4 regions of the Vibrio sp. Vb1554 genome follow, and region 4 is predicted to be linked to each of the others. Evidence: predicted binding sites of a transcription regulator. Region 4 holds the regulator's gene; each other region holds the start of a gene.
What was found. Region 4 encodes PurR, which represses purine synthesis genes. Its sites were predicted from a motif close to TNANGNAAACGTTTNCNTNA; they were not measured.

Region 1: folD (bifunctional methylenetetrahydrofolate dehydrogenase/methenyltetrahydrofolate cyclohydrolase FolD) is a predicted target of PurR. The motif match lies at 1,798-1,817, and genes of this name have one in related genera.
Region 2: pckA (phosphoenolpyruvate carboxykinase (ATP)) is a predicted target of PurR. The motif match lies at 3,409-3,428, and genes of this name have one in related genera.
Region 3: metK (methionine adenosyltransferase) is a predicted target of PurR. The motif match lies at 6,553-6,572, and genes of this name have one in related genera.

The regions. Positions count from the first base shown of each region.
Region 1 is NZ_JAWPOJ010000010.1:88,785-96,718, forward strand. Features, by position in the region: gene R8N28_RS10720 (NupC/NupG family nucleoside CNT transporter) at 1-800, shown strand, start outside; gene folD (bifunctional methylenetetrahydrofolate dehydrogenase/methenyltetrahydrofolate cyclohydrolase FolD) at 868-1,728, opposite strand; tRNA gene R8N28_RS10730 (tRNA-Arg) at 1,932-2,008, shown strand; gene R8N28_RS10735 (helix-turn-helix transcriptional regulator) at 2,475-2,666, opposite strand; gene R8N28_RS10740 (hypothetical protein) at 2,869-5,055, opposite strand; gene R8N28_RS10745 (hypothetical protein) at 5,301-5,483, opposite strand; gene R8N28_RS10750 (UvrD-helicase domain-containing protein) at 6,427-7,934, shown strand, end outside.
Region 2 is NZ_JAWPOJ010000006.1:99,633-107,566, forward strand. Features, by position in the region: gene R8N28_RS07355 (AsmA family protein) at 1-1,417, opposite strand, end outside; gene pckA (phosphoenolpyruvate carboxykinase (ATP)) at 1,608-3,236, opposite strand; gene hslO (Hsp33 family molecular chaperone HslO) at 3,573-4,448, opposite strand; gene hslR (ribosome-associated heat shock protein Hsp15) at 4,480-4,866, opposite strand; gene gspC (type II secretion system protein GspC) at 5,120-6,046, shown strand; gene gspD (type II secretion system secretin GspD) at 6,083-7,934, shown strand, end outside.
Region 3 is NZ_JAWPOJ010000018.1:74,639-82,572, forward strand. Features, by position in the region: gene epd (erythrose-4-phosphate dehydrogenase) at 150-1,187, opposite strand; gene R8N28_RS15640 (ligand-gated channel protein) at 1,324-3,282, opposite strand; gene R8N28_RS15645 (LysR family transcriptional regulator) at 3,423-4,316, shown strand; gene tkt (transketolase) at 4,408-6,402, opposite strand; gene metK (methionine adenosyltransferase) at 6,718-7,872, shown strand.
Region 4 is NZ_JAWPOJ010000012.1:13,194-21,127, reverse strand. Features, by position in the region: gene elyC (envelope biogenesis factor ElyC) at 1-372, shown strand, start outside; gene torR (two-component system response regulator TorR) at 445-1,155, opposite strand; gene torD (molecular chaperone TorD) at 1,422-2,069, shown strand; gene purR (HTH-type transcriptional repressor PurR) at 2,538-3,542, shown strand; cyclic di-GMP riboswitch class I at 3,830-3,919, shown strand; gene R8N28_RS12010 (TfoX/Sxy family DNA transformation protein) at 4,036-4,626, shown strand; gene R8N28_RS12005 (TVP38/TMEM64 family protein) at 4,741-5,427, shown strand; gene R8N28_RS12000 (DUF2007 domain-containing protein) at 5,448-5,768, shown strand; gene R8N28_RS11995 (alpha/beta fold hydrolase) at 5,800-6,603, opposite strand; gene glgA (glycogen synthase GlgA) at 6,713-7,934, opposite strand, start outside.

The DNA of each region.
Region 1 (7,934 bases), on a different contig from region 4:
CTACGGCGAATATCTTTGTTGGCACCATTGAAGCACCATTAATGGTAAAGCCTTACCTAAAACACATGACTGACTCGCAGTTCTTTGCAGTTATGACAGGTGGTTTAGCGTCAGTTGCTGGCGGAACGTTGGTTGGTTACGCATCACTGGGTGTCGATCTCAACTATCTTATTGCTGCTGCATTTATGTCAGCACCTGCCGGCTTGTTGATGGCAAAAATTTTAATGCCAGAAGATACGGATAAAGCAGCAGATATCGACATTAGCCAAGTTGAAATTCCACGTGCAACCAACGTAGTAGAAGCATTAGCCGATGGTGCCATGGCGGGTGTACGCATTGCTGTATCGGTCGGTGGTACGTTACTGGCGTTTATTAGTGTCATTGCAATGCTAAACGGCATGTTAGGCTGGATAGGTGATCTGATTGGGACACCATTAAGTTTTGAGCTCATCCTAGGTTTTGTGTTTGCGCCAGTCGCTTGGTTGTTGGGTATACCATGGCAAGAAGCAACCACAGCAGGCTCGCTGATTGGTAACAAGATTGTGGTGAATGAGTTCGTCGCTTTCATCCAGCTTGCAGAAGTGAAGTCTCAACTTAGTGAACACTCACAAGCAATCGTGACGTTTGCTTTGTGTGGCTTTGCAAATATCTCAAGCATGGCGATGCTGATTGGTGGGTTGGGCTCTTTGGTACCAGAAAAGCGTGCATTTGTTTCTAAGCATGGTTTCCGTGCGATTATCGCTGGTGTCATGGCGAACTTAATGAGCGCTTCTATTGCGGGCGTGATTTTAAGTCTGTAATTGAAATAGATATCAACAATTAGCAAAAAGGCTCCTTGCGGAGCCTTTTTCGTATCTGAAATTTACGTTATTTGTCTGTGTGGAACTGTTCGCAAGCGAGCATCGTGTTCTCAATTAAACTTGCGACGGTCATTGGGCCAACGCCACCAGGAACAGGAGTAATAAAGCTCGCACTTTCACGTGCTTTGTCGTATTCCACGTCGCCAACTAGTTTGCCTGAATCAAGACGGTTAATACCGACATCGACCACCACTGCGCCTTTTTTAATCCACTCACCAGGGATGAAGTTAGGCTTACCAACCGCAACCACGACAACGTCAGCTTGACGCACATGACTCTCTAGGTCTTTGGTAAAACGGTGACATGTTGTTGTTGTGCAGCCCGCAAGCAGCAGCTCAAGTGTCATTGGACGACCAACAATGTTTGATGCGCCAACCACAACCGCATGTTTACCACGTAGCTCAATGTTGTAACGGTCGAGTAGGGTAATGATGCCCTTTGGCGTGCAAGAGCGAAGCTTTGGAATACGTTGCGCAAGACGGCCAACGTTATAAGGGTGGAAGCCATCCACGTCCTTCTCTGGGTGAATGCGCTCTAAAACATGTGTTGTGTCTATGCCCGCAGGAAGGGGTAATTGCACTAGAATGCCGTCAATTTCATCATCGTTGTTTAATTCATCAATCAGAGCTAGTAACTCTTCTTCTGAGCTAGACGCAGGAAGGTCAAAAGACTTAGAAACAAACCCAACTTCTTCACATGCACGGCGTTTGCTACCGACATAAACCTGAGAAGCAGGATCTTCACCAACTAGAACCACTGCTAAACCAGGAGCACGTAGCCCAGCTTCAACACGTGCTTTAACACGTGCAGCCACTTCGGATCGAACAGTTTGGGAAATGAGAGTTCCGTCTATATTTTGAGCAGTCATGACTTTCCTTATAAATTAAGAAGGCAGATTATCTGCGGCGCATTGTCGCAGAATTTCTTATCAACATCCATACGCAAACGTTTGCTTTGTGGTGTTTTTGAACATTAAGCGTTTTAATGGACTTTTTTTAGGCATTCAGATCAGAATGTTATGAAAACCCGTTGATTTACCCGTTTGAACTCGTATAATCCTGTCCCTGTAGCGCGCCCTTAGCTCAGCTGGATAGAGCACGTCCCTTCTAAGGATGTGGTCGTAGGTTCGAATCCTACAGGGCGTGCCATTTATTTTGGGGGTTAGCAGGTTAGTACTTGCTAACCCCTTTTTCATTTCTGGTATTTCTAGTCAAGTTACTAGTCAAGTAAGCGTGTAGCTAAACGAAATCGGATGTAATCCTTTTTACAGACGGTCACTTAACACACTGTAGTTTCTAATGCTTGTGTTTAGCCGTGACTCGCTTACGGACGAATGTTAACAAGCATAATTGAGAGTGGCTGAGCGAGCCGTGAGTTTGATGGAACGTTTTAGAGAGGCGGGGTGGATGGTTGCCCAGTTCATACTAGAGCTGTATTACTAGGCTTGGATGAGAATGTTGTGTAAGTGACATTTATGCCCCATAACTTAGTTTATTGCTTCTTGGAGGCTGTCCATGAATATGCTTTATAGGCGAATTGAGTTGTTCGCCCCTTCCCACAGCTCTTCATGTTTGTACGTAAAGTCTGTGTTTTTATAGATCTCGGATTCAAGTGTTAGTACGGCATTGCGCCTGCACTTTCTTCTATCCAAGCTTCGATTGTTTCTCTTTTCCAGCCTACGATTTTCGGGCTTATAGCGGTTGGTTTCGGTAGTTGCCCAGATTTTCTCCAGCGCCATATTGTCACTTTGCTGATACCAAGGTAGTCAGCTAGATCATTGATTCGAATAAATTCTTTGTTTTTCATTTAGTCTCTCGTCGTTTAGTTATTGTCGTTATGGAGAGTCAGATATAGATGACTCCTTTTCGGTGGTTAGCCGAAGTTTTCTTAAGAATTCAAATGAGTTTTTGAACCCCTTGCTAGTGTTGTAATGATCCATGATTTCAATCAGTTACTCAATTCACCACTACTTATATTTGGTTGAACTTTAGCCATTTGATGTTATTTTTTAACTTAGTTGAATCATTTCTTTGCAAGCTAGTGCCCGCGCATCCAGTGAAATTTTCACTTTCTTAGGCTCACCTTGGAAATCACCTTCTGGCCACACATACCCTAATGACTTAATTAACGACTTGAAGAGCTTAGTAGCAGAATGCTGCGTACAATAATCTTTCCATTTGATGTCTGGTAGTAAGTGCTCATACGTCTTCTGATTCTCGTAGATTTCGATGGCGATAGACTTCACTTGAGGACGCGTTAATATGAGAGTTTCGTTTTCACCTTTGTACTTTGGATTCTGTAAAACTTGTGATTTGATGAATTTTGCTGGTTCTACGAGGTGCTTGTTTAGGTTTGCGCCACTAGGATTCCAAATTTGTTTGAATAAAGCCTTGTTCCGAAATACCTCATCAAAAAGAATATCTTCTTTAGTTATCTTCTCGAGTTGGTAGTCGCGCATAATCTCGAATTTCTTGAGCATTGCCAGTTCTTCAAACCCGACTTGGTTGCTCATGATTAGCCTGTCTGCCTCGGCTCTTGTTATGACGCGTGCGGCCAAAATAGCCTTAATTCGTGCTTTGAGATCCCTAGCCTTTAATAGGTTGAATTTAAATAGACCTTCTTCAAGTTCTTCTTTGCTCGATTGCTGTACTTGGACATTCAAACCAAGCCGCTTTAGATTCCACATCATGCTAAGGGGTTGATTTGCATTGAATAGTTTTTTCTTCTCTTCAAACTCATTACGAAGGATGTCGCGGTCGGAGTCAGTGTTACAAGGAAGAGTAGGGACATAATTGAAATATTCATTTTGAGTCAAGTAAAACGTAATATTTTTACTTGCACGGAAACGCCTTGAGAAATTCACCAATTCATCAATCCCCAGCACTAGGTCACTGACAACGTTAACATTGTCTGTATATTCAGCTTCACATGAGTAGCCAGAAGCCAGGCACGGTGATGCCATAATCATGTTGTACTTGGTGCACTCTTCTGACGGTGATGTCAGGAAATTCGATTGAGCTTTCATGTTTTTATTGCTGCCAGTGAGTACTAACACCTTGTTTTTTAATGCAACCTTTTCACAAGCTTGCCCACTCTTATCCGTCAACCCCATGTCTATCATTGTCATGCGCATTGACTTTAGAGAGTCGAAAAGGATGACATTCTCATCTTTGAGCTTGTTAGATGTGTTGCTAAAAGCGGCAAACTTATTTGCGATAGTTACGTTGATGTTGGCGTATGGGTTTTGCATCGAACGGATGACTAGGACACTATTACGATTCTTACGCAACCATCGTAAAGTGGTATCTGTAACATCTGCGTCTGCGACAACGACCTTAGGAGCCTGCTGGATAGCTAGAGTCAGAACGTCAAATACTTCGTCACGCATTGTGTCGTTATGCCCACAGACATTCGTCATAACTTTTTCGAATTCATCAATAATGAGTATGTCGCAATTGATGATGACTGAAGCCAGATGATCTTTATAGACACTGTTAACGACAACACCCAGTGATGCTGCGTTTTCTATCTCAAATAATGAGGAATTTTTGTAATTTTCTGCTCCAACAGATTCACACAGCTGTTTTACTAGAGGAATGAGGTACGAGAGATAGACTACCTTTTTGTCTTTATTGGCCGACCTTATCAGCGGCTGCAATCCGTGTTTTGTTTTCCCTGAGCCAGTCTGGCCTAGCAATACCGTTGTATCATATTGATTGTCTTCAATGAGGTAGCTGATATTGTCGAACGACTCAACGTCAACTAACTGGTCAAATTCAGTCACTTTCGTCGCATCACTAAGCATCGATTCATAATTGGCTTTTGTTTTCTTTAAGGCTTTGAGTAGCTTCTGATAGCTATTCGAACCAGCATCTAGGTAGTGAGATAGGCAAGATTCTGAAGTCTCGAAATGGAGTGGAATTTTTTGAATCAGACTCTTAGATATGGAGTTTGCGAGCTGAGTGCTTTCGAAAATTTTGTAGCCTTCTAGTAGTGTTTGGACGGTGCTGAGCCTGTCAAAATGGATTCCCGTTGCCAAATCAAATATAGGCAAACGACCTTCTTCGGCGTTCTGTGCGAGTACTTTCTCTGAAAGGTCAGGGTGCTTCGTAGAATCGATTACTATTTCAACGTCACGAATATTGGCTTGTTTGTAAGACTTTGCTATCTCAAAAATATTGTTACTTCCATACATCGGAGCAACGATCCTTCGGTCAGGATTCTCATAATTAATACCATTAGAGATGAGAATGGAGACTTTATGTTTTTGGAGGTTTTTGATTCCGATGTGTTCACTAGTTGTTGATTTATTTAGAATTTTCATGGTGTAATTTATTATTTTTGTGGTTTTTGGGTAAAGTTTGTCTGACGCCAGATACACGATGACTCAGTATCTGAACGCTAGATCAAGAAGATTGAATGTTTGTCGAACTAAGTCTGCTATGTAAGCAGAGCTGCGCCACTCAAATCGTTGAACCAGTTTGAGGGGGCATTGGGTAGAAGCAAGTCATCTCGAAACCAGCCAAGCCATAACTTAGTTTTGAGATAGTCCATGTCGTTGGGTAGAAGACGCTGGCAACCAGCCGCGAGCCAAGCTTTCGACTTGACGATAATGTGCTCCATAAGAGAGGAGTATTCTCTGGTTGCGTGGGTAGGGTAGATCCTAAAATCGATTAAAAATTGGTGAGCTCTGGAGACTCTTTCAAGGTTTCGCATGATTACATTTCGTTTATTTGAGTAAATCATAATCACCTGAAATATGGCCGTCAATTCGCTATTACTTATAAAATCAATGAATTAGGAAATTATTTTTGGATTCAGTGTGTAATCAACCATTTATCTGATGAATTTTTTGGATTGAGGAAATCAAAGTTAGAACGATATTTTTCAGTACTTCACACGAGGAAGTTAGTAGTTCGCAAAGTGCGGTTCGGGATTTAGGAACTGGTGAGAGGGAGGCTGAAAGACATTCAATCAAACTTTTTTTACACCAAAGATCTGATAGCTGCCCGTAGGTCGCTTGAGTTTGAGTGTTTTCCTAAATGAGCCACTTTCTCTATTTATATATAAATAGAGAAAAGTGGCTAAACCAAAGCTGCGCTTTGAAGAGGCTAGACTTTTTCATGAGCGGAGCTCATGGTGTTTCTCTTACAAGTTCTTATGGGGACATAAGAGCTCGAGTTTTGGAAATCATCAGGCTAACTGGTTAGCCTGATAGATTCAGTTAAAACAAGGCACATTAATATTTAGGCTGTTTGAGTACAATCGCACCATGCAGGAGAACTGGGTTTCAACCAAGTTCGGAATTTTACATGCTAGCAAGTCATGTTCCGCGTCATGTGTGGCTCTTAAATGAGGTACACAGTTCTACCATAGTGTGTTCGAGACTTTTTAGTTGTAAGAACTCAGTCTCGATTGTCCCAGTCATCTGTTAGGTTCTTTGTTTGAGTTTCATTTAGAGAGATTGGAATCTACTTATAGCTACGTTTATTTAATTGAGTTCTGATTCATTGCTTATTGAATGTATGGCATCATGGTTTGCTGTATAGAGGTACAGGAATGTTGAATGTTTCGTAAGATCATAAAGTCAAGAGTCAATTTGCTTGGAAAACAAAAAGGAATCGTATTTGGTAAGCATTCCCTGAGGGTGGTTGAGGGGGCATCCACAAAAAAAATCAAGTACTCTGAGATCCTTGGTTTCTGCACCATAAAACGTTCGATTTTTGGTCATCAGATTCAAATCACTACTGACGACAGGGTGGTTGTAATTGGTGGCTTGAGCCATATGAAGACAATTCCACAATTCCACGCTATTAACCGAGAAATTCTAATAGCGATCGAATCTAAAATCTCGGATACCTATACTCGATTTTCAAAAGCTGCTGTTGGTCAATATCTGCGTGAGTCGGGGATCTCTGAGGTTCAAGCGATCATTGAACCTATGGTTCGGTTATTCAACAAAACCCCTGATGTTTGGGAATCGCATTTATCAGGCGAACCTCTACAAAAGATTAAGAAGCTATCCGAGTTAAGCCCAATTTCAAAATCTGCGGATTATCTGAGAGAACTGCACGTTGGTAGAGTGCTAAATGCTCGTAAAACCTTCTACGATAGCATTGAAAGCAATCCACTTACTGAAGAGCAACGATTATCAGTAGTTCAGCACGATGACTTCAATATGGTTCTTGCTGCCGCTGGAACAGGCAAGACTTCTGTTATGGTTGCGAAGACAGCAGATATTCTGGAAAGAAAGTTGGCCAAGCCTGAAGAAGTAATGGTGTTAGCATATGGTAAAGCTGCGGCAGATGAACTTCGTATTCGCTCCAAAGAACGACTGAAAGCCGCAAATATCCATGATTATGACCTCAATAAGCAAATCTCTACTTTTCATAGTCGAGGTTTCCAGATTGTTGCCGCAGCTCAAAAGCAATCCGTGGAAGAGTTTCGAAAATTGAACATGAGCTGGTTAGTAGAAAAACCTGCATTGCTCGAGTTCATCAATAATTGGCTCGTTACTTTCATCGAAGAAAGTGAGGAAAATCTTAACACTTTCATTGAGACTGTATATTACGCATACAACCCATTCCTATCTGAGTCTGAAGAAGCTCACCAAGAAGCTTTGAAAGGTAAGAAATACATCACATTGAATGGTATCGAGGTAAAGGGCTATCAAGAGGTTCTGATTGGCAACTGGCTATTTAAGAATGGCATTGAATATGTGTATGAGCCTGACTATAGCAATCGTCTTGGAACCGATATTGGTTTCCCATACCGTCCAGACTTTTATGTAAAGCCAGTTGAGGGAGCAATAAGCGATCAGATTTACATTGAGCATTTTGGTATCGATAGACAGGGCAACACAAGGGCAGATATCAATAAAGACAAATACAACCAGGGAATCAAAGATAAAAAAGATCTCCACGAACGGATGAGCACTGAACTAGTAGATACTTATCACTATGATTGGTGTGAGGGGAATCTTGAAACCGTTCTAGAAGCAAAGTTAAGGGCATTAGAGGTTGTGCCTGAACCAATATCCAAAAAAGATATTCTTGAAGCTGTAAGAAAGCAAGA
Region 2 (7,934 bases), on a different contig from region 4:
GGGTACTCAAATCTATCTGTCCGATGCCTTCTACGTAGCCTTCCTCGAGTGGCGCAAAAAGGCGAGTCAATTGCCAAAAGCCATCTTTGCTTTGCATGGCAAGTGCTGCGTGAGACGTGAGTATTTGGTCATAGCTGGCGTTGACAACGCTGACTTCCAATTCGCCTTGCCAAAGGCCCCAACGTTGAGCCGACTGTTTAATATCAAGCTGTTGTCCTTCGATATTTAAACCGGAAAGTTGCCAATAAGGTTCGTGAGATAGCTGGATAATTTGGCTGCGCTCAATGTCGAGTCGTTCGATTGCAACATGCTCTAACTCGCTGGTGGCGGCGTGCCACCAATTTAGGTTGTCTTCTGGCTGTGTTGCCCACTTGAGGCCTTGAATAGAGGCTTCTTTGAGCTTCCATTGTGTTGGCGTGAACAATCCAGAAACTTGCACTCGACCTTGCTGCCAATCTAAGCTGAGCTCGTTGAGCTGGATTACTCCTGGCTCGATAGCGGCACTCAAACGTGGCTCTATTGCGGTTTGCTGCTGGAATCGAACGCTATCCGCCTGCAATGACACTTGAGCTTTTGTCTTCCAGAGAGACAGTGGCAGTGTGGCGTTTTCCACAGAAAGATCCAAGTTCTGCCAGTGCCAGTCGCCCCATTCAATATCGGCGTTAAGCAAATCTAAGCTATTAATATGATTAATGCTAAATGGTAGATCGTGCCAAGGTTTTGCAAGCAGTGATTGGCGCTGCGTATTACTCAGTTTCAGCTTGTTGATGGTCACATTTACTAAAGACCAGCCTTGAGGATACTGCTCCCCTTGCCCAGATATTTGACTGTTACGCCAGTTAAAAGAGGTGCCATAAAGCGTACTGTCTTGCGGTTTGTAGTCTATATCGACTAAGACTTGATTAAAGGCTTCGCCATTCCAATAGAGTTGGTCGGCCGCAAGTTGAACTTCGCCATATGGTATTAATTGACCATTCCATTGTGGTGATTGAATTTGAAGGTCAATGCCATTGGCAGAGAACTGCTCGTCGGCGTAATCAATATTTTTGAGCGCGATTTGATGGAATAAAACGTTGTCTAAAGGTGGGAGCTTTGGTGCGCCATACTGCAAGCTCATACCATCAATCAATAAACTATCAACGATCCATTTACCATCGCGATAAACATCGGGATTCATCCATAAATCGACTTGCTCGATGTAAGACGCATCGTCTCCGCTGGTGTTCACGCGTTGTAAAGTTAGGTGATAGGGAAAGCCATAACGCACGCTTCCGGCCCGGAAGGGAAGAGAAAAGGTGTTTGACAGCAAGCGCCAGGTTGCGTCCGCGTAAGATGTTGTTAGCAGCGCAATCGTAGCGGCTGGAATGGCAACTAAGATAACCAGTAACAGAAGTAGAACTCGACGCGCTGTTTTCATCTTTGCTAGAACCTACGTGTGTTATGAAATAAAACTAGATAGGCTTTAGCTTGTATCAATATTCTGTGGTATTCAATAAAAAGCCCCTCAAAAGAGGGGCTTGAAGCAATTTTTGTAACTTGGCCTACGTAAAGGTGATAAGTTAATGCCAACTTTTCACTGCGTTTACGCGACGTCGCGGTTACTCGATTTAATCAATCTGAGGACCAGCCGCAACCAGGGATTTACCTTCAGCGTTGTCTGTGTACTTATCAAAGTTATTGATAAAGCGCGCTGCTAAATCTTTCGCTTTGCTTTCCCACTGAAGTGGGTCAACGTACGTGTCGCGAGGGTCTAGAATGCTAGGATCCACACCTGGTAGTGACGTTGGTACTTCAAGGTTGAAGATTGGAATGTGCTTAGTTGGTGCTTCTTCAATCGAACCATCAAGAATGGCATCAATAATTCCGCGTGTATCTTGAATAGAGATACGTTTGCCAGTGCCGTTCCAACCAGTATTCACTAGGTAAGCCTCAGCGCCTGCTGCTTCCATGCGTTTAACCAGTACTTCTGCGTATTTAGTTGGGTGAAGCGTTAGGAACGCCGCGCCGAAACAAGCAGAGAAAGTTGGTGTTGGCTCAGTAATACCGCGCTCTGTTCCCGCTAGTTTGGCGGTAAAGCCAGACAGGAAGTGGTACTTAGTTTGCTCGGGTGTCAATTTAGATACTGGAGGCAGTACGCCAAATGCATCGGCTGATAGGAAGATCACTTTATTCGCGTGACCGCCTTTTGATACTGGCTTAACGATATTATCGATATGGTAGATAGGGTAAGAAACACGTGTGTTTTCTGTTTTCGAACCATCATCAAAGTCGATAGAACCATCGCCACGTACTGTTACGTTTTCTAGCAGTGCATCACGACGAATTGCATTGTAGATGTCCGGCTCTGCTTCTTTCGAAAGTTTGATGGTTTTTGCGTAACAACCACCTTCGAAGTTGAAGACACCGTCATCATCCCAGCCGTGCTCATCATCACCAATTAGCGCGCGTTTAGGATCAGTCGACAGGGTCGTTTTACCCGTACCAGATAGACCGAAGAATACCGCTACATCGCCATCTTTGCCCATGTTAGCGCTACAGTGCATTGATGCGATGTCTTTTAGTGGAAGGAAGTAGTTCATCATGGCGAACATACCTTTCTTCATTTCACCGCCGTACCAAGTACCACCGATAAGTTGCATGCGCTCGGTTAGGTTAAATACGGTGAAGTTTTCTGAGTTCAGGCCTTGCTCTTCCCATTTTGGATTAGTGCATTTTGCGCCATTCATTACTACGAAGTCTGGTTCAAATATCGCTAACTCTTCTTCCGTCGGGCGAATAAACATGTTTTTAACGAAGTGCGCTTGCCATGCGACTTCTGTGATAACACGAATGCTCAAACGTGTATCTGGGTTTGCACCACAGTAACCGTCAACAACAAACAAGCGTTTGTTAGAAAGCTGGTTTGTGACCAGTTCTTTTAGCTCGTCCCACACTTCAGGAGTGATTGGTTTGTTATCATTTTTCACTTGATCAGACGTCCACCACATATGTTCTTCTGTCGTAGCGTCTTTGACGATATATTTATCTTTTGGTGAGCGACCAGTAAAGATGCCAGTGTCAACGGCAACCGCACCTAGTTCAGTAACCACGCCGCGCTCATAACCGGTTAGGTCTTCACGCGTTTCTTCCTCAAACAACATTTCGTAGCTTGGGTTGCGAATAACCTCTTTTACGTTATGCAGTCCGTGCTTGGTTAGATCAAGTGTTGCAGCCTTAGTATGTTCCATAACGGTCATAGGTGCTCCTTATAAGGATTTTGTAGGGATTTTGTAAGAATGTTTTAATTTTAATCTGCTCACCATGCTAGCAACGGGGCGGGGAGAAAACAGGGAGATAGCTCAAAATTTACCCATGATTTCAATAAGGTTTTAGGTAACCCGTCACATATTGGTGGGAATAGTCTATCGTGCACGCAATCCTTTGCGCTAGGGCAAAATCATTATTAATTGTTTAAAATTAAGCAGTTGTTTTATTACGCTTGAGGCTAGTTATTACGAGGGGTTGATCACAAAAAGGCCAGCATTAAGCTGGCCTTTTGTAGGGTAAATTACGTGCTTGATAAGCTATGTAAATTAATGCAGGGTTTTCTTGTCTGTAGAAGCTTGTGCATACAGTTCAGTGACTTCAGATTCGTCGAACGTATAAGTTGTGCCACAGTAATCACAATGTAAAGAAACTGATCCAACTTCTGCCAAAATGTCATAAATTTCAGCTTTCTCAACGGTGATGATTGCTGCACCGCTACGCTCACGAGAACAGCCACAATGGAACTCGACAGGTTGCGGCTCGTACAGACGTACTTTGTCTTGGTTATATAGTCGATACAATAACTCGTTCGCTTCTAAACCAAACAATTCTTCATCTTTTACTGTGTCAGTGAGCTGCTCTAGATGTTCGAAATCATCTGGAGAGCCAGTGCCGTCAGGGATCACTTGAATCAACATACCTGCTGCGTGTGCTTTGCCTTCATGCTCACCAGTGCGGATCCATAGGCGCGTTTTTAACTGCTCTGAGTTTGCAAAGTAGCCTTCTAGCACTTCTGCTAAAGTGTCACCTTCTAATCCAACGACGCCTTGGTAACGCTCGCCGTTTTTCGGTTCGATGGTGATCACAAGGTAGCCCTTACCCATTAGATCGTGAATGTTTGCGTCATCGGCAATATCGCCTTCCCAGCGAGCTACGCCACGAACACGTTGGTTATGGTCACCGTTGATAACGGCAAGAGACACAGGACCGTCGCCTTGTAGCTGGATGGTGATCGAACCTTCGAACTTAAGAGTGGCAGTTAAAAGAGTAGTTGAAACGAGTAGCTCACCCAGCAGTTTCTCTATTGCTGCCGGATATTCCTTGCTGGAGATAACACGTTGGTACGCTTCATCCAATTGTACCAACTCGCCACGTACTGAAAGATCTTCGAATAGGTAGCGGTTTAAAACATTATTTGCCATGGAGTGCTTTCCTCGTTGGTAATTCCGGCTTTTATTGGTGTTTGAACTTAATGATGTCTCTGCGCTGCTTTTTATCTGGGCGGCGTTCCGGACTTGGGTTGTGGGCATTAAGCTTACGTTGAGTCGCGTGTTCCTCACGTTTCGCGATACTCTCATTGGTTTCGCGATATAAGGTTTGTGCGATGGGAGCGCCTCGGCGTTGATCTGAGATTTGTTCGATTATCACGATTTTTTCTTCGTTGCCTTGACGAAGTCTGACTTCAGCGCCCACTTCAACGATTTTACTCGGCTTGCTTCGTTGGCCATTATAGTGGACTTTACCGCCATCGACCATGTTACGCGCGATGGAGCGGGTTTTGTAAAATCTTGCGGCCCATAGCCATTTATCTAGCCTAACGGCTTCATTTAGGGAACTCATAGAACACTACGCTATCTAATCACTGCCCGAATACGGCAATGAGTGATGGATTATTCACCTACAGATGGAGTCAAGGCGTATTTTTTTCAAGGGAGTTGGCAAAAACTGCATAAGAAAAAGGTATGAAAGACAACTTGTGATATAGTTCACTGCTCTTTGTTGAGTAATAATTTTATTGCAAATTTAGCAATTTAAAGTCGATAGCTATCGTTATAGCTTAAATGACGGACGTTAGAATAAAGGAATCCATTCAGTGAAACGTTTAGAGCTAAGTGCAGGATTATCAAGCAGACCGCTACTGGCTCAGATCAAGTCCAATCATTATACCATTCAAGCCAAACTTAGCTTGTTGCTTACCTGTCTGTTTATTGCGATAACCGGATGGATACTTGGCAAAATTGTGTGGTTAGCCATACCTCAATCGTCGGAAGTGCCGCAATGGCGTCCATCGGCGAGTAGCGTTGCTGCGAGCAATAAAGGCGACGCGATAGATTTTAATGCCCTTCAGAATGCCAACCTATTCGGTAAATACACTGAGCAAAAAGCGGCGGTTGTAGAACAGCCTATTGTTAAAGACGCCCCTAAGACGCGCCTTAACCTTACGCTGGTCGGTGCGGTTGCAAGTAGTGATGCCAACACCAGCCTTGCTGTTATTGCTAACCGAGGTAAGCAAGCTACGTACGGTTTGGGTGAAGAAATCGAAGGGACACGTGCGACACTAAAAGCGGTATTGGTGGATCGCGTCATCATTGATAACCAAGGTCGAGACGAGACCTTAATGATGGAAGGTATAGAATATAAGAAGCTATCTGAATCGCCGCAGGTAGCTAGGGCGCAAGCTCAGCGAGCAGAAGCAGCGACGTCTGACGTTGGAGAGAAATTAGAGCAAATCCGCGAGGAAATTGCGAAAGATCCACAAAGCGTTTTTAAATACATCACCATTTCACCCGTCAAAAAAGACGGAGACATTGTTGGTTATCGAGTATCACCTGGTCGTGATGCCGCATTATTTAATGATGTAGGGCTACAACCTGGCGATATTGCGGTTCAACTGAACGGGATCGATTTAAGTGACCCGTCTTCTTCAGTACAACTGATGCAAGTGATGAGCGATCCGCAAGAATTAAATTTAACTGTTGAGCGAGACGGCCAACAGTACGATATCTATATCCAATTGTAAGACTTAGGCAACCGGCGTAAGTTCAGGGAGACATACGTGAAACATTGGTTCAGCAAAAGTGCTTGGCTACTAGCAGGAAGTTTACTCTGCGTACCAGGTGCAATGGCAAACGAATTTAGTGCGAGCTTTAAAGGCACTGATATTCAAGAATTCATCAACATAGTGGGTCGTAACCTCGAAAAGACCATCATTGTTGATCCTTCAGTACGCGGTAAAATCGATGTCCGCAGCTATGACGTTCTTAACGAAGAGCAATACTACAGCTTTTTCCTTAATGTCCTTGAAGTATACGGTTACGCAGTCGTAGAAATGGACAATGGGGTACTTAAGGTTATCAAAGCAAAAGACTCAAAAACCTCAGCAATCCCTGTGTTAGGTGATGGCAGCGCGCAAGGCGATAGTGTTATCACTCGAGTTGTCGCGGTGCGTAATGTGTCGGTTCGAGAGTTGTCTCCTCTACTTCGTCAGCTGATTGATAACGCCGGTGCCGGTAACGTGGTTCATTATGATCCAGCGAATATTATCTTGATTACTGGTCGTGCGGCAGTAGTGAATCGCTTAGCAGAGATCATCAAGCGTGTTGACCAAGCCGGTGATAAAGAAATTGAATTGGTGGAGCTGCGTAATGCATCTGCTGCTGAAATGGTACGCATTGTCGAAGCACTGAATAAAAGTGCGAATCAGAAAAGCACGCCAGAGTTCCTTGAACCTAAAATTGTGGCCGATGAACGTACTAACGCGATTTTAATTTCTGGTGATCCAAAAGTAAGAGCCCGCTTGAAACGTTTGATTCGTCAACTTGATGTTGAAATGGCGACAAAAGGTAACAACCGAGTTGTGTACCTGAAAAATGCGAAAGCTGAAGACTTGGTGGATGTATTGAAAGGTGTTTCCGATAACCTGCAAGCTGAAAAGCAAGCCGGTCAGAAAACATCAGGTGCATCGCGTGGTGAGGTCGTCATTGCTGCTCACGCTGCAACTAACTCGTTAGTTTTAACAGCGCCACCAGATATTATGATGGCATTACAAGACGTCATTTCTCAACTCGATATTCGTCGTGCTCAGGTTCTTATTGAAGCGTTAATTGTCGAAATGTCTGAAGGTGATGGTATTAACCTAGGTGTTCAGTGGGGTTCATTAGAAACGGGTGCTGTAATTCAGTACGGTAACTCAGGAGCCCCGATTGGTCAGGTGATGGTTGGTCTAGAAGAAGCAAAAGATCAAACCCGAACTGAATACTATACCAACTCTAATGGCGAACGAACGCCATATGATGTTACTGAATCAGGTGACTACTCTACGCTAGCGTCAGCACTTAGCGGAGTAAATGGTGCGGCAATGAGTATTGTCATGGGTGACTGGACAGCGCTAATTAGTGCTGTTGCTTCTGACTCCAACTCAAACATTCTATCTTCTCCGAGTATTACCGTAATGGATAATGGCGAAGCATCATTTATTGTGGGTGAAGAGGTTCCGGTTATTACGGGCTCTACGGCTGGCTCAAACAACGACAACCCATTCCAAACGGTTGACCGTAAAGAAGTCGGTATCAAACTCAAAGTAGTGCCACAAATTAACGAAGGTGACTCTGTACAGTTAAACATTGAACAAGAAGTTTCCAACGTATTAGGCGCAAACGGTGCGGTTGACGTTCGCTTTGCTAAACGACAGTTAAACACCTCTGTCATGATCCAAGATGGTCAGATGTTGGTTCTTGGTGGTTTGGTCGATGAACGCGCACTTGAAAGTGAGTCTAAAGTGCCGCTATTGGGTGACATTCCGGTACTTGGCCATCTGTTCAAGTCAACTAGCACGCAAACAGAAAAACGTAACTTGATGGTGTTCATCAAGCCGACGATTATTCGCGATGGTGTGACGGCCGACGGTA
Region 3 (7,934 bases), on a different contig from region 4:
TGTGTCCTCTCAAATATTTAATAATTAAAGTTTTTGAAAACTCGGCAACCCTGCCAAGCCTGTTAATTCTTCAAACTGGTTATAGATATGGAGATATTATGGATTTATTTCAAGGCTAGAAATAAAAATTCTCCATCACTTCTTCGTCATTACTGTTCCACTTGCGAAGAAGCTTGCATTGCTAAGGCAGTATCCAGCATCCGGTTAGCAAAGCCCCATTCGTTGTCGCACCAAACGAGCATTTTTACGAGTTGCCCGTTACTCACTCTAGTCTGGCTTCCATCCACAATCGCACTATGGGGGTCGTGGTTAAAGTCGATGGAAACGAGTGGCGATTCAGTATAGTCAACAATGTTACGTAATGTACACTGAGATGCGTTGACAATGGTTTGATTTACGTCATTAACTTTCACATTTGTACTAATTGTGACACTTAAATCCATTGCAGTGACGTTAACCGTTGGAACACGAACAGAAATTGCTTCGAATTTGTTGGAAAATTTCGGGAAGATCCTTTCAATCCCCTTATGCAACTTAGTGTCCACCGGAATAATAGATTGGCTTGCAGCACGGGTACGGCGTAAGTCGTTATGATACGCATCAATTACTTGTTGATCGTTCATGGACGAATGAATTGTGGTAATGGTGCCAGACTCTATGCCGAAGGCTTCGTCTAGTACTTTAATGATGGGAACGATACAGTTGGTGGTGCAAGAGCCATTGGAGACAACACGGTGCTCGTCTTTCAGAGTTTCGTGGTTCACGCCATAGATAATCGTATTATCTAGGTCGTTTGCGCCCGGGTGCGAAAACAGTACTTTCTTCGCGCCTGCTTCTATATGCGCTTGCCCATCCGCTTGCGAACCAAATACGCCAGTGCAATCCAAGACGATATCAACTTCTAAATCACGCCAAGGAAGTAATTCGATTTCGGAGAGATGGAGAATGCGAATGGAATCATATTCACCGCTGTCATGATGAACATGCAAATGTTCTTGGTCATGGGAAATTTTTTTACCAAAGCGACCATGACTGGTGTCATATTGCAGTAGGTGTGCCATCGCCTCTGGCTGTGCTAGTTCGTTTACCGCCACAACCTTGATCTGCTGGTGTTTTCCGCTTTCATACACCGCTCGCAGAACATTACGACCTATACGTCCAAATCCATTGATCGCAACCTTTAGCATTTATCCTTCGCCCTACCAAAAATTTCGTGTCACAGATACTACCTGATCAGGCTGACAAACGCACCTGTTGAATCAAAGTAAAGCAGGATTAAAAAAAGGTCGAGACTATGCTCGACCTTATTACAACGATAGATAATTAAAATGCGACGTCTAAACCTAACCAGTAGCGACGACCATCTTCAATATATCCGTATTCTTCGTAACTGATTTCCTCGTCCAGCAAGTTATAGATAGCGCCTTTAATACGAGTATTGTCGGTTAACTGGTATGTCACACCGGCGTCCACAAAGGTATAAGCTGGCTCTACGATACTGTTTCTTGATGGGCCAGTAACCGGATCCATTTCTTTACCTCGGTACGTGACTTTCGCCCAGCTCTCTAGATCTGTTGTCGTTTGCCAAGTCACATCCACATTAAACAGGTGCTTTGGTAACTGCTGCAGCGGCATGCCTTTGTATTCACCTGTTTTTTGCTCTGAGTCGGTAAATGTGTAGCTCGAGCTGAGGTAAATGGTTTCCGTTAATGGCGATGCTAAGGTCGCTTCAATACCTTGTGTGACCGCTTCGTCCACGTTAATGCGGTACGTTGGATCTGCACCCCATTGGTTTGGTCCATCTGTACAGATGGTATCTGGACAAACAACACGTGTGATCTTGTCTTTGAACTCATTATGGAACGCAGTCAAAGAGACATCTAAACCAGAGTCACCTTGATACAAGACACTGATTTCTTTGTTTAGCGACGTTTCAGGGTCAAGGTCTGGGTTACCGTAGATATTACCGCCGCCACTGACTTGCGCCCAACCAGGAGTAATTTCACGTAATTGTGGAGAACGGAAACCTGTTGCCACACCGCCTTTCACAGTCCAAGACGGGTCAACTCGCCATACACCATAGACACGCGGACTAAAGTGCGCGCCATAGTTTTCGTCATGATCTAGACGGCCGCCAAGCGTAACGCTAAACGGATCAGCAATTCTCCATTCATCTTCAATGAAAACAGCCCACTGCGTATTCGATGTTTCAGTCTTCGATGACGCTTTGTTGGAGGTGAAATCCTCAAGCTCTGCATGAGTAGCGTCCACACCCGTCGTCAACGTATGGTTTCCAATACCAGTCACCAAGCTCGATTTGAACGTGGTGTTGGTGATCGTCATCTCACGAGATTTGTTCTCGCTCTCTTCTCGCTGTAAGTAAGTATCTGAAATTCCCACCGAATCCCAATCACCGTTGTGGCTTACCGTTACGTAATTACGACGATATTCATTCAGTGAATCTTCACACCCACCACGACACCCAGTGGTCGGCACTGAAAGGCCCACATTACCACGACGACTTTGTGCCGAGGTGCCACCTTCTAATTGCACCGAGTGGCGCTCATTAATCTGGTAAGTCAGCTTTGAAGAGATACTCTGCATATCTTTATCTTCATAACCGTATTCGATGTCATCTTCTTCTCTGGTTGTGTACTGACCATATACTTGGAGAGATAAATTTTCAGCCAACGGACCATTAACGAAAAAATTCGCGCTCTGCTCTCCCCCTGAGCGACTATTCTCTTGTAGTACCGTGCCCAGTTGAACATTACCCGTCCACTCTAGCGCATCTTTTCGTGTGATGACGTTAATCACACCACCAATCGCATCAGAACCGTAAAGCGTCGACATTGGGCCACGAATAACTTCGATTCGCTCAATCGCTTGAAGAGGAGGTAACCAACCTTGTTCGATACCAGGGCCGTCACTATTTGGACGAGTTTCACGCGTACTTTGACGTTTACCATCGACCAGTATCAAAGTGTATTTAGAACCCATACCACGGATACTAATGTCGGTGGTATCACCACCACCTGTCACGACAACACCTGGCACACTTTTTAGTGCATCAGTCACATCGCGGTAATAACGGGAGTCCAACTCCTCACGTGAAATCACACTAATACTTGCAGGCGCGTCCGCTTGAGATTGCTCATAACTTGATGCAGTTACAACCACTGTTTCCATTTTAGAAACTGCATCATTGGCAAAAACATGAGGGACACTGACGAAGGCTAAAATACCAGTTGCGGTAATAACTGGCAGTCTAAGAGTAGACATCTACATCTCCATAATTGATAATGATTATTATTTTCGAAAGTGAATTATTCACAAATAGAATGAGATGCATAGTGAGAGTTATGGAACGGTTCTTTCCATTTATGGAACTCGTACATAACGCAGTAAGGAGTAAAAGAAATATGCACGACTTAGCATCAATTAGAGCCTTTGATGCGCTCAATCAGCATAAAAGTTTGACAGCCGCTGCTAAAGCCCTTAATCAGCCAAAATCAACGCTAAGTCGTCGCTTGGCACAATTAGAAGAAGACTTCGGTCAGGCTCTAACCGCCAGACAAGGTAATCGATTAGTTCTGACAAGAGCTGGAGAAATCTTTGCCCACTACAGCCGCCAGATTCTTGAGTTAAGCGAAGAGAGTTATGATGCACTGCAAGGTTTAACGAACCAAGTTTCAGGGCCACTGCATATTGTTTGTCATACTGCCTTAGTTAGAAGCTGGCTCGGCGGCGTACTCAATCGTTTTCTTGCTGATAATCCCGATGTTAGAGTTCAACTTACCAGTGACTTTTCTGAGGCGCATCATGACCCAGATTTGTTCATCTGGCTCGGTGAACGTAAAGAGCTAGACTGGCGAAAAGAAGTGCTGGGGGTATTTCGCTATACGCCTTTTGCCTCTCCAAATTATCTAAAACAACATGGGCCTATACCGCACCCCAAAGAACTTGAAGCACATCCATGGATCGATTTTGGTTCAGTGCAAGAAAATGGATTGATGCTAGCACACCCTCAACACGGTGAGTTCTTTTTAGAACCCTTTGTTAGTCGCTTATACAGCGACAACATAGCAATGCAAATAGACAGTATCGCGAATGGTCATGGTATTGGACTGCTGCCGACTTGGACAGCATGCGGCTATGAGAAACATCACCCAGGGCGAATCACACCATGCTTAGAAGGTTGGGTTTCTGAGCCTATTTCCATTAACTGCTATACACCAGCAGGACGACCACCACTGCGCTTATCCGTACTTTTAGACTGCATTCACCAAAGCATTCCACAAGGTTGGAAAACCTGACAAAAATAAAAAGGCCATCATAATGATGGCCTTTCTAACTTTAGCATCTAACAGTTGTCGTTTACGTTCGACTGTTTAGATGGTCCTGCAATTACGCTAGCAATTCTTTAGCTGTGTTCACTACGTTTTCAGTCGTGAAGCCAAACATCTCGAATAGCTGACCAGCAGGTGCAGATTCACCGAATGTTGTCATACCGATGATACGACCGTCGAAGCCTACGTACTTGTACCAGAAATCCGCAATGCCCGCTTCAATAGCGATACGTGCCGTTACGTCTGATGGCAGTACAGATTCACGGTAAGCAGCGTCTTGTTTGTCGAATGCGTCTGTTGATGGCATTGAAACAACGCGTACTTTCTTGCCTTCTGAAGTTAGTTGCTCAGCGGCTTTCACTGCAAGCTCAACCTCAGAACCTGTTGCGATAAGGATTAGCTCAGGCTTACCTTCGCTATCTTTCAGGATGTAAGCACCTTTCGCGATGTCTGCGACTTGTTCAGCAGTACGCTCTTGTTGCGCTAGGTTTTGACGAGAGAAGATAAGTGCAGTTGGTGCATCTTTACGTTCAATCGCTAGTTTCCATGCAACTGCAGACTCAACTTGGTCACATGGGCGCCATGTGCTCATGTTTGGAGTTACACGTAGAGACGCCATTTGCTCAACAGGTTGGTGAGTTGGGCCATCTTCGCCAAGACCGATCGAATCATGCGTGTAAACTTGGATGTTCTGAATTTTCATCAGCGCAGCCATACGCATTGCGTTACGAGCGTATTCCATGAACATTAGGAATGTTGCGCCGTAAGGAACGAAACCACCGTGCAATGCGATACCGTTGATGATAGCAGTCATACCGAATTCGCGTACACCGTAGTGGATGTAGTTGCCAGAGAAGTCCTCCGTTTCTAGAGACTTAGAACCAGACCACATGGTCAGGTTAGAAGGCGCTAGGTCAGCAGAACCACCCATAAACTCAGGAAGCATTTGACCAAACGCTTCTAGTGCATTTTGCGATGCTTTACGTGATGCAATGTTCGCTGGGTTTGCTTGAAGATCGGCAATGATTTGGTTCGCTTTTTCTTCCCACTGTGCAGGAAGTTCGCCGTTTAGACGTCGTTTAAGCTCTGCCGCTTCAGCAGGGTAAGCTGCAGCGTATGCCTCGAATTTTTCATTCCAAGCTGCTTCTTTCGCGGCGCCCGCTTCTTTTGCATCCCACTCAGCGTAAACATCTGCCGGGATCTCAAATGGGCCATACTCCCAACCTAGGTATTCACGAGCCGCTTGGATCTCATCGTGACCTAGTGGTGCACCGTGACAGTCGTGCGAACCAGACTTGTTAGGAGAACCGAAACCGATAATTGTTTTGGTACAGATAAGCGTAGGACGTGGGTCCGCTTTTGCTGCTTCAATTGCTGCGTTGATCGCGTCTGAGTCGTGACCATCGACTGCTGGGATTACATGCCAGCCGTACGCTTCAAAACGCTTAGGTGTATCGTCAGAGAACCAGCCTTCAACGTGACCGTCGATAGAAATGCCGTTGTCATCCCAAAACGCGATCAGTTTGCCTAGACCTAACGTCCCAGCAAGAGAGCATGCTTCATGCGAGATGCCTTCCATTAGACAGCCGTCACCCATGAACACATACGTAAAGTGGTCAACGATATCGTGACCTTCTTTGTTGAACTGTGCCGCTAGTGCTTTCTCTGCGATCGCCATACCAACAGCGTTAGTGATGCCTTGACCTAGAGGACCCGTTGTTGTCTCGATACCAGGCGCGTAGCCGTACTCTGGGTGACCTGGGGTTTTTGAGTGCAATTGACGGAAGTTTTTCAGATCGTCAATAGATAGCTCGTAACCGCTTAAGTGCAGTAGAGAGTAAATAAGCATTGACCCATGACCGTTTGACAGCACAAAGCGATCGCGGTCGGCCCACTCTGGGTTTGAAGGGTTATGGTTTAGGTGAGAGCGCCAAAGAACTTCAGCGATATCAGCCATACCCATTGGTGCGCCTGGGTGGCCTGAGTTAGCTTGTTGAACACCATCCATGCTTAGAGCACGAATTGCATTGGCAAGATGTTTACGAGACGACATGTCTGCTCCTGAGTACATTAAGCGAAACGAAAAGTAGGTCATAATTCTCTCAAAGCCCTGTTGGGTGTGCAAACGTTTTCCAGTCCAAAACCTCACAAATATTGCACCTTTCGCGCCAAATCGTTCGAAGTTCTTAAAATTATCAATAAATCAGGCAAACGTTTGGTTATAACAAAAACCAAAAAAGAGCTTGTAATTCGAGCAATCAAATTTAGAATAGACGTCTAGATGTAGATACACCTACAAAAATTAGTATTAATTTGCGCTGGAGAGTTTATCATTCCCCAGTTTTAAACCAGATATAGTGGAGCTAACATGGCTAAGCACCTGTTTACTTCTGAGTCAGTATCAGAAGGTCATCCAGATAAAATTGCAGACCAGATTTCTGATGCGGTTCTTGACGCGATTCTAGAGCAAGATCCAAAGGCTCGTGTTGCATGTGAGACTTACGTTAAAACCGGTATGGTAATGGTGGGTGGTGAAATCACGACTTCAGCATGGGTAGACATCGAAGAGTTAACTCGTGAAACCGTTCGTGAAATCGGCTACGTACATTCAGATATGGGCTTTGACGCAGATTCTTGTGCGGTACTAAACACAATCGGTAAACAGTCGCCAGATATCAACCAAGGTGTTGATAAAGCTGACCCTAAAGAACAAGGTGCAGGCGACCAAGGCATCATGTTTGGTTACGCTTGTAACGAAACTGAAGTACTAATGCCAGCGCCAATTACTTACTCTCACCGTCTTGTTCAAAAGCAAGCAGAAGTTCGTAAAAACGGCACACTACCTTGGTTGCGTCCTGATGCAAAATCTCAGGTAACATTCCAATACGATCAAGGTAACATCGTTGGTATCGACGCGGTTGTTCTTTCAACTCAACACTGTGACTCAATCTCAACTTCAGACCTGCGTGAAGCGGTAATGGAAGAGATCATTAAGCCAGTGCTACCTTCTGAGTGGATCAACAAAGAAACAAACTTCTTCATTAACCCAACCGGTCGCTTCGTAATCGGTGGTCCTATGGGTGACTGTGGCCTAACTGGTCGTAAGATCATCGTAGATACCTACGGCGGCGCAGCTCGTCACGGTGGCGGTGCGTTTTCTGGTAAAGATCCATCAAAAGTTGACCGTAGTGCAGCATACGCAGCACGCTACGTAGCGAAAAACATCGTAGCGGCAGGCATGGCTGACCGTTGTGAGATCCAACTTTCTTACGCAATCGGTGTTGCTGATCCAACGTCTATCATGGTGGAAACGTTCGGTACTGAGAAAGTATCTCACGACATCATCATTGAAGCGGTTCGTCAATTCTTCGACCTACGTCCATACGGTCTACAAGAAATGCTTAACCTTCTTCAACCTATCTACAAGAAGACAGCGGCTTACGGTCACTTCGGTCGTGAAGAATTCCCGTGGGAAGCGACAGACAAAGCTGCACTTCTACGCGATTTCGCTGGCATCAAATAATCAAGCCAAGCAAGAATCAATCAAGCCCTCGCCTATGGCGGGGGCTTTTTATTTTCAGCAAC
Region 4 (7,934 bases):
AGAATGATGGCGAACGTTGCCCTAGCCTTAGGTGTAGCAAAATCCGATATCATTTTATTAGAGGATGCAAAGGATACGTGGGAAGAGGCACGTCAAGCGGCTGCATTCGTTCAGCAAAAGGAGATTGTGTTAGTCACCTCTGCAAGCCACATGAGCCGTGCATTGTATGAGTTCAACGCAGCAGGCATTAAACCAATCCCAGCTCCGACCAACTTCTTAGCTATTAGCGAAATCAGTCAACCTTGGGATAAATACTCACCTAAAGCGCGTTACTTAGAACAAACAGAGCTTTATTGGCATGAGTACTTGGGCAGTATTTGGCAAAGGTTGCGTGATACTGTCGGCCAAACACCAATGGTTGAAGCAAACTAGTATTATCTTGAAGCCACAAAAAAGGAGAGCCGAAGCTCTCCTTTTTCTTTTTACGATTGAGTTATGTTCAAACTAGTCACCAGCAAACATATAGCCTTCGCCGTGTACCGTTACAAAAATCTGTGGGTTCTTAGGATCGAACTCCATTTTTGCGCGCATACGTCGAATAAGAACATCAATGGTGCGGTCATTCGGCGCATCCACTCGATGGCTGATCATGTTCAAAATACGCTCACGACTTAACACCTGGTTAGGGTAAGACGATAATGCCACCAAAAGTTCATACTCTGCTTTAGTTAGTTTTACTGGCTCACCGTTGCGGCTAAGTGCGCGACGTTGAATGTCGAATGTCCACTCCCCAAAGCGCACAATGTGCTCTTCACTGGTTTCATTCGCTTTCGAGCTGCCACTGCGCGCTGCTGAAATACGCCACAGCAAGTTTTTAACGCGAACTAACAGCTCTCTCAGTTCAAAAGGTTTTGTCACATAATCGTCAGCACCCATTTCTAGGCCTACGATTTTATCAATGCTATCCGTGCGTCCTGTTACTAATATGATACCAATATCCGATTGGCTACGTAACTCACGAGTAAGCATCAGGCCGTCTTCACCAGGCAGGTTAATATCCAGCATGATCAGGTCTACATCGCCCGCTTGCAAAACTTCACGCATTTCTGCGCCACTCTCTGCTTCGCTGACTTGGTAGCCCTCATTTTGGAAATATCCCGCAAGCTTACTACGAGTTACAACATCATCTTCTACGACTAATACGTGATAGCTCATTTACACCACTTTTCTGTCTTCTTATTATCCAAGACGTATTCTATTCATAACTAGTAACATTTCTAGTCATAGATACATTAAAACGCAAGATTTAGCGTTTTTATTGATTCAAAACAAGCTTGCCCATTGCTATTAATAAACGGTCATTTTTGACCATAAAACATAACAATTATAGTTACTGCTATTCATTTTAATTGATTACACTTAGGGGATATCCCTAATTGACTTTGTGATGCATGACTTGAAGCATCATTCAGGAGCCCAAAATGCAAGAAGTGAAAGCTTTTAATGAAAAACGCGCTGAAATTTACTGGTGGTTTTCGAGCTTGTTCGCAAAAGAACTAACAGAGAAAGAATTGGAAGCCTATCACAGTGTTGAAATTCGCAGTTTTCTCGCAGGTTTAGGTGAAAATGAGTCGCTGAAACCAGCTGTTGATAGCCTAGTTGATGCATTGAATCGGTTACAAGATCGTGAAGATGCACAACTAGAGCTTGCAGCTGACTTTTGTGAACTGTTTTTGAAGACAGAAAAATACGGCGCTCTTCCTTACGCATCCATGTACATTGGTGAATCAGGTTTACTGAATGACAAGCCAGCTGAGGAAATGGAAAAGTTGATGGCTGAATTTGGCGTTCAAGTAGACGAAAACCTAAAGGAACCTGCGGATCACTTAGCCGTTGAGCTCGACTTTCTCGGGAACATGATTATCCGCTCAAACGAGCTTGAACAAGAAAAACACATGGAAGAAGCCTTCGTTAAACAAAACGACTTTATCCAGCAACAATTGATGTCTTGGTTACCTCAGTTTTCAGACAAATGTAAAAAATTCGACGAATTTGGATTTTACTCGAGTGTCGCGAAACTATTAGTTGCATTTTGTAAACTAGACAGCGCCTACCTTCTTGGTGAATAATTGCCGCCTATTTTTAGGGAGCCTGCCTATCGGGCTTCCTGTATGCCTGAAAGTGACCAATTGTAAGTAACTTGGGTATAATATTCGTTTGCCTTAACTTAGCGCAAAGACGCTTGGTTATTTAGCAGTCAAAATGTGACTTCAAATACACAAATCTCTTGCTGAAAACATTGCTAGTCAGTCCACATAGGGCTAAAATGTGAGCGCAAACGATTAAATATGATTTATATGTAAACCGCTGAAATATAGCGGTTTTTGTGTTTTCTTAACAGGTTGATGGCAATTTCTCATCAGATAGAAAAAAGATAAAATTCATCGACCGATGCTGCTACGCACCCTTTTGTCGCACTTGGATCAACCGCTGCCGAGACACTTAGCGCCAATTTTAGATTGCTAGGTGTGAAACCATTAGAGCATCAGGTACATCCAATACGACATATTTCAGTAGCTCGATACAGGACACCATTTATGGCCACGATAAAAGACGTTGCTCGCTTAGCCGGCGTTTCCACTACGACAGTTTCGCACGTTATCAATAAAACGCGTTTCGTTGCAGAAGCAACGCAAGAAAAAGTAATGAAAGCCGTTGACGAGCTGAATTACGCGCCAAGTGCCGTTGCACGCAGCCTAAAATGCAACTCAACTCGTACGATTGGCATGTTAGTAACTCAATCAACTAACCTATTTTTCTCAGAAGTGATTGATGGCGTTGAGAGCTACTGTTACCGCCAAGGCTATACTCTGATTTTATGTAACACAGGCGGGATTTACGAAAAACAACGCGATTACATTCGTATGCTGGCTGAAAAGCGCGTTGATGGCATCCTTGTGATGTGTTCTGACTTAACCGAAGAACTAAAAGAGATGCTTGACCGTCATGCGGACATTCCTAAAGTGGTCATGGATTGGGGCCCAGAGAGCTCACAAGCAGACAAGATCATGGATAACTCAGAAGAAGGTGGCTACATTGCAACCAAACATCTGATTGACAATGGTCATACGGATATCGCTTGTCTAAGCGGTCATTTTGAAAAGCTTGCTTGCCAAGAGCGCATTGCAGGTTTCCGTCGCGCAATGAGCGAAGCGAACCTAGCTGTAAATGAAGACTGGATCCTTGAAGGTAACTTTGAATGTGATACGGCCGTATTAGTTGCAGATAAAATTACCGCAATGGACAAGCGCCCGACGGCGGTATTCTGTTTTAACGACACAATGGCTCTAGGCCTAATGAGCCGCTTGCAACAAAACGGGATCAAAATTCCTGAAGATATTTCAGTGATCGGCTACGACAACATCGAGCTTGCGGAATACTTCTCTCCACCGCTAACGACTATCCACCAACCTAAGCGTCGTGTTGGTAAAAATGCATTCGAAATTCTACTTGAGCGTATCAAAGATAAAGAACACGAAAAACGAATTTTCGAAATGCAACCTGAGCTTGTAATTCGAAATACTGTGAAAAAAATGAACTAAATTTCACTGTATTTAACCGTGTTAAATAAGCGCTCTATAGGGGTGCTTATTTTTTTGGGAAAATTAAGCATTCTCTAATACTTCACACTGCTCTAATAACAATTGACTAACGTTAACTCCCTGTTTTATATAAATGTAATATATATTAAGAACTACTTTTCAAAGGCCAATTTACACCTTTCCATATGCAAAATAGAGCATTCAATCTATCATTTTTATTGAACCGAAATCACACTTTTAACGCTAAACCGTGATGTTAATTCAATATAAGAAGTATGCTCATTGTGTCACGCACAGGGCAAACCATTCGAAAGAGTGGGACGCAAAGCCTCCGGCCTGAACCATATTACGATATGGAAGGTAGCGGGGTTACCGATGGCAAGTGTGTAAGCAATGACTTTACTCTGTAATGACATTGTTTTTACGCATGTTTGCTACTCTCTCGGACCTGACTTTTGGTGGCGTAATATTAATTACACCGAGATAACAAAACATGGATAAACCGATACTCAAAGACTCTATGAAGCTATTTGAGGCACTTGGTAATATCAAGTCGCGCTCAATGTTTGGTGGCTTCGGACTATTCGCTGATGAAACAATGTTTGCACTAGTGGTAAACAATCAGCTTCATATCAGAGCAGACCAAAAAACTTCATCTGACTTCGAGAAACAAGGGCTAAAGCCTTACGTTTATAAAAAACGTGGCTTCCCAGTCGTTACAAAGTACTACGCTATTTCCAGCGATTTATGGGAATCAAGCGAACGCTTAATCGAAGTAGCGAATCAATCATTGAAAAAGGCAAAGCTTGAGAAAGAACAGCAAGCAAGTACAAAGCCTAACCGTTTGAAAGATTTGCCTAACTTACGACTGGCTACCGAGCGCATGCTAAAAAAAGCCGGCATCGAATCCGTAGAGAAGCTTGAAGAGGAAGGTGCGCTTAACGCCTATAAAGCGATAAGAGATACGCACTCTGCAACCGTCAACATTGAGTTGCTATGGGCACTAGAAGGTGCTATCAACGGCACTCATTGGAGTGTGGTACCTCAAGCTCGCCGAGATGAGTTGATGAACGGCCTCCAATAAAAGTCGGCCTAAAAACTATCTTGTAAAACCGCAGTCTAATCTGCGGTTTTTTTGTGAAATTTTTTCGGTTTTCCTACTGTCTTATTACATATATCCCAAATTGGAATCAAAATTATGAATAAGAAACTGATTTTAGGTCTCATCCTACTAGCGGCTATCGTCTTTTTAGGTATTAACTTTGGCCAGTATTTAACCTTAGAGAATGCAAAAGCCCAACAAGAAGCACTAACTACATACATCGATCAGAATTTTGTATTCTCGGCTGCGATTTACTTTTTTACCTACATTGCAATTACCGCTTTTTCTATCCCAGGAGCGGCAGTAGTCACCTTACTTGGTGCAGCCTTATTTGGTTTTTGGACAAGCTTGCTACTGGTTTCTTTCGCTAGCACTATGGGGGCAACACTGGCCTTCTTGAGCAGCCGATACTTATTGCGTGACTGGGTACAAAACAAATTCGGAAATAAACTCAACGCAATTAATCAAGGTGTCGAAAAAGACGGAGCTTTTTATCTATTTTCCTTGCGTCTAATCCCTGTATTCCCTTTCTTTCTAATCAACTTACTGATGGGCTTAACGCCGATGTCTGTAGGTAGATTTTATCTCACTAGCCAAATAGGTATGCTGCCAGGCACAGCCGTATATCTGAATGCAGGTACTCAATTAGCAACAATTGAAAGCCTATCGGGCATTGTTTCACCCGCAGTATTAGCGTCTTTTGCGCTATTGGGACTATTTCCAATCATCACTAAATGGGTTATGAATAAAGTAAGGCCGACACCAAGTCAGCAAAACTCGTAATTGGTGAAGTGGGTATTTTGATGAAAATATTTATCGCTAAAAACCCAGCAGAAGCACACATTGTATGTGAGCTGCTTAAAGTGGAACAAATTTACTGTGAAGTTCGTGGAGAAGGTATTTTCGGCTTAAAAGGAGAACTGCCGTTTGGTGATGATACCGATCCTTATGTGTGGCTTTTTGACACTGCACAAAAGATGAAAGCTGAAGAAATAGTAAAAGCATATCGAAAACAATCCGATAGGCATGAGTATCAAGATTGGCAATGCCCAAAATGTCATGAAATAAACGAAGGGCAATTTGGTGCATGTTGGCAATGTGGATATCAACTAGGAGAGCTATAGCGGCTCTCCTATTCAGTGGATGCACTCAGTTTTAAGCACATACAGCTTGCTGTTTAATAAACTCGATGGAGTGTTGATTGAAGTCTTCTGGACGCTCTACATTGCATACATGACCACAATTCGGGATTTCTCGTAGAATGCTGAGCTTATGTGCTGCAACCATTTCTTTGACAGGTTTAATAAACATGTAATCCCTGTCGCCCATTAAGTAAAGAGTCGGAATGGGTAACTCTCGATCTTTAAAATATTTCATTAACGGATTTACATCAGCGGCGAGAATAAACCAACGTTTAAATTCTTTTTGGCAAAGCTTCTTGGCTTCGCGAATAAAAAGGTGGCGAGATTCTCGTTGGCTTCTTTGAGGCATAACAATATAAGCGAACAGTTTGTAGAGCCACATGTACGGTAGGATATGCTTACAAAAATTACCTAATTTCACCAATATCTGAGAACGAGTGTTAAGCCTTGTGACAGCACCGCCGAGCACCATCGAACGTACGCGCTCTGATGACAATTCAGCAAGGTTTCGAACAATAATAGTACCAAGCGACATACCGACAAAATGAGCGGATTGGATCTTTAAATGGTCCAATACTTTCAAAATATCTTGGGTAACTTCCGTAAAGGTATAACGGCTAGCAATGAGCTCTTTAAGTAACTGATTTGACTTTCCATGACCTCTTAAATCGATCAGCAATAAGTTAAAGTGTTGCTTGTAAGCTTTAATTTGCTTGAACCAGATAGAAGAGCTACCACCAGCACCGTGCACAAATACAACCCACTCATGACTAGTAGGGTGCAAATAGGTTTTATGAAAAAGTAGCGGCTGGGTCATATTGAGTATCAAAAAGATCGTGCTATTGAGTAAAAAGCCATCCTACCACACTCCCCTTACTCAAGATAATAAAGGCACCTCATTCGGTGCCTTTCGTTACAATTTTAAGTCAAACTAACGCTGAGTGGTAAAGCTGCAAATAAGATTCTGCGGCCTTTTGCCAACAAAAGTCTTGTTGCATCGCGTGCAACTGTACTTTATTCACTTCAGGCTCGTTTTGAGCGTAGAGCAACAGTGCCCTTAGCATCGTTAACAACAATGCCTGCGGTGTCGGTTCGAAAAAAACAAACCCCGTTGCTTCAGATGGGTTTACATCATAATCGCTAACGCTGTCCTTTAAGCCACCAACACCGCGTACTATCGGTAATGTCCCATAAGCCATACTATAGATTTGGTTTAAGCCACATGGTTCAAACTCAGAAGGCATCAAGAAGAAATCAGAACCAGCTTCAACGATATGCGCAAGTTCATTGTCATACGCTTCTACAAAGGCAAATTTGCTAGAAAACTGCGCGGCAACCTCTCGTAGCTGAGCGGCAAGAATAGGGTCTCCGGTCCCAACGACAACTAGCTGAACATCGTGCTTCAAAAAATCGGCCAAAGCAGGCAACAAGTAATGAACGCCTTTCTGCTGGGTCAATCGACAAACCATACCGAACATAGCTACATTTTTTTCGGGCAAATTTAGTCGTTGTTGTAATGCTTTTTTACAAGCTTTCTTCCCTTGCGACATACTTTGCTGGTCGGCGCAGTAATTAACTGGCAAGTAAGTATCCGTTTCCGGGTTCCAAGCACTGTAATCACAACCGTTCAAAATACCAACTAAGTCCTGCGCGCGTTGCTGAAACTCCCAAGCCATTCCATGACTGCCAAGCTCTGTTTTGAGTTCCTCTGCGTACGTAGGGCTGACCGCGTTTATCTTATCTGCATTCATTACACCAGCTTTGAGCATCGTAATATGCGTTGCACTCACCGCAGCATCGGGAACGTTTCTACAATGAAACTCTGGCAAACACTGCACGTCTTCATAACTAAATACGCCTTTAAAGACCGCATTGTGAATTGAAATGACGCTTTTAGTATGAGCAAAAAACGGATCATTGCCATACCTGTGCTTGAGCAAAAATGGAACAAGACCTGTGTGCCAATCGTTCGCGTGTATGATATTAGGTTGAAAGGCGAGCTTGGGTAACATGTCGAGACATGCTGCACTAAAAAACGCAAAGCGCTCGCCGTTATCAGTATACGCTTGGTTGTTCTCCGCATACATTGATGGTCGATTGAAATACGGCGGACAATCAATCAGGTAAACAGGATTTTGACCTAACATG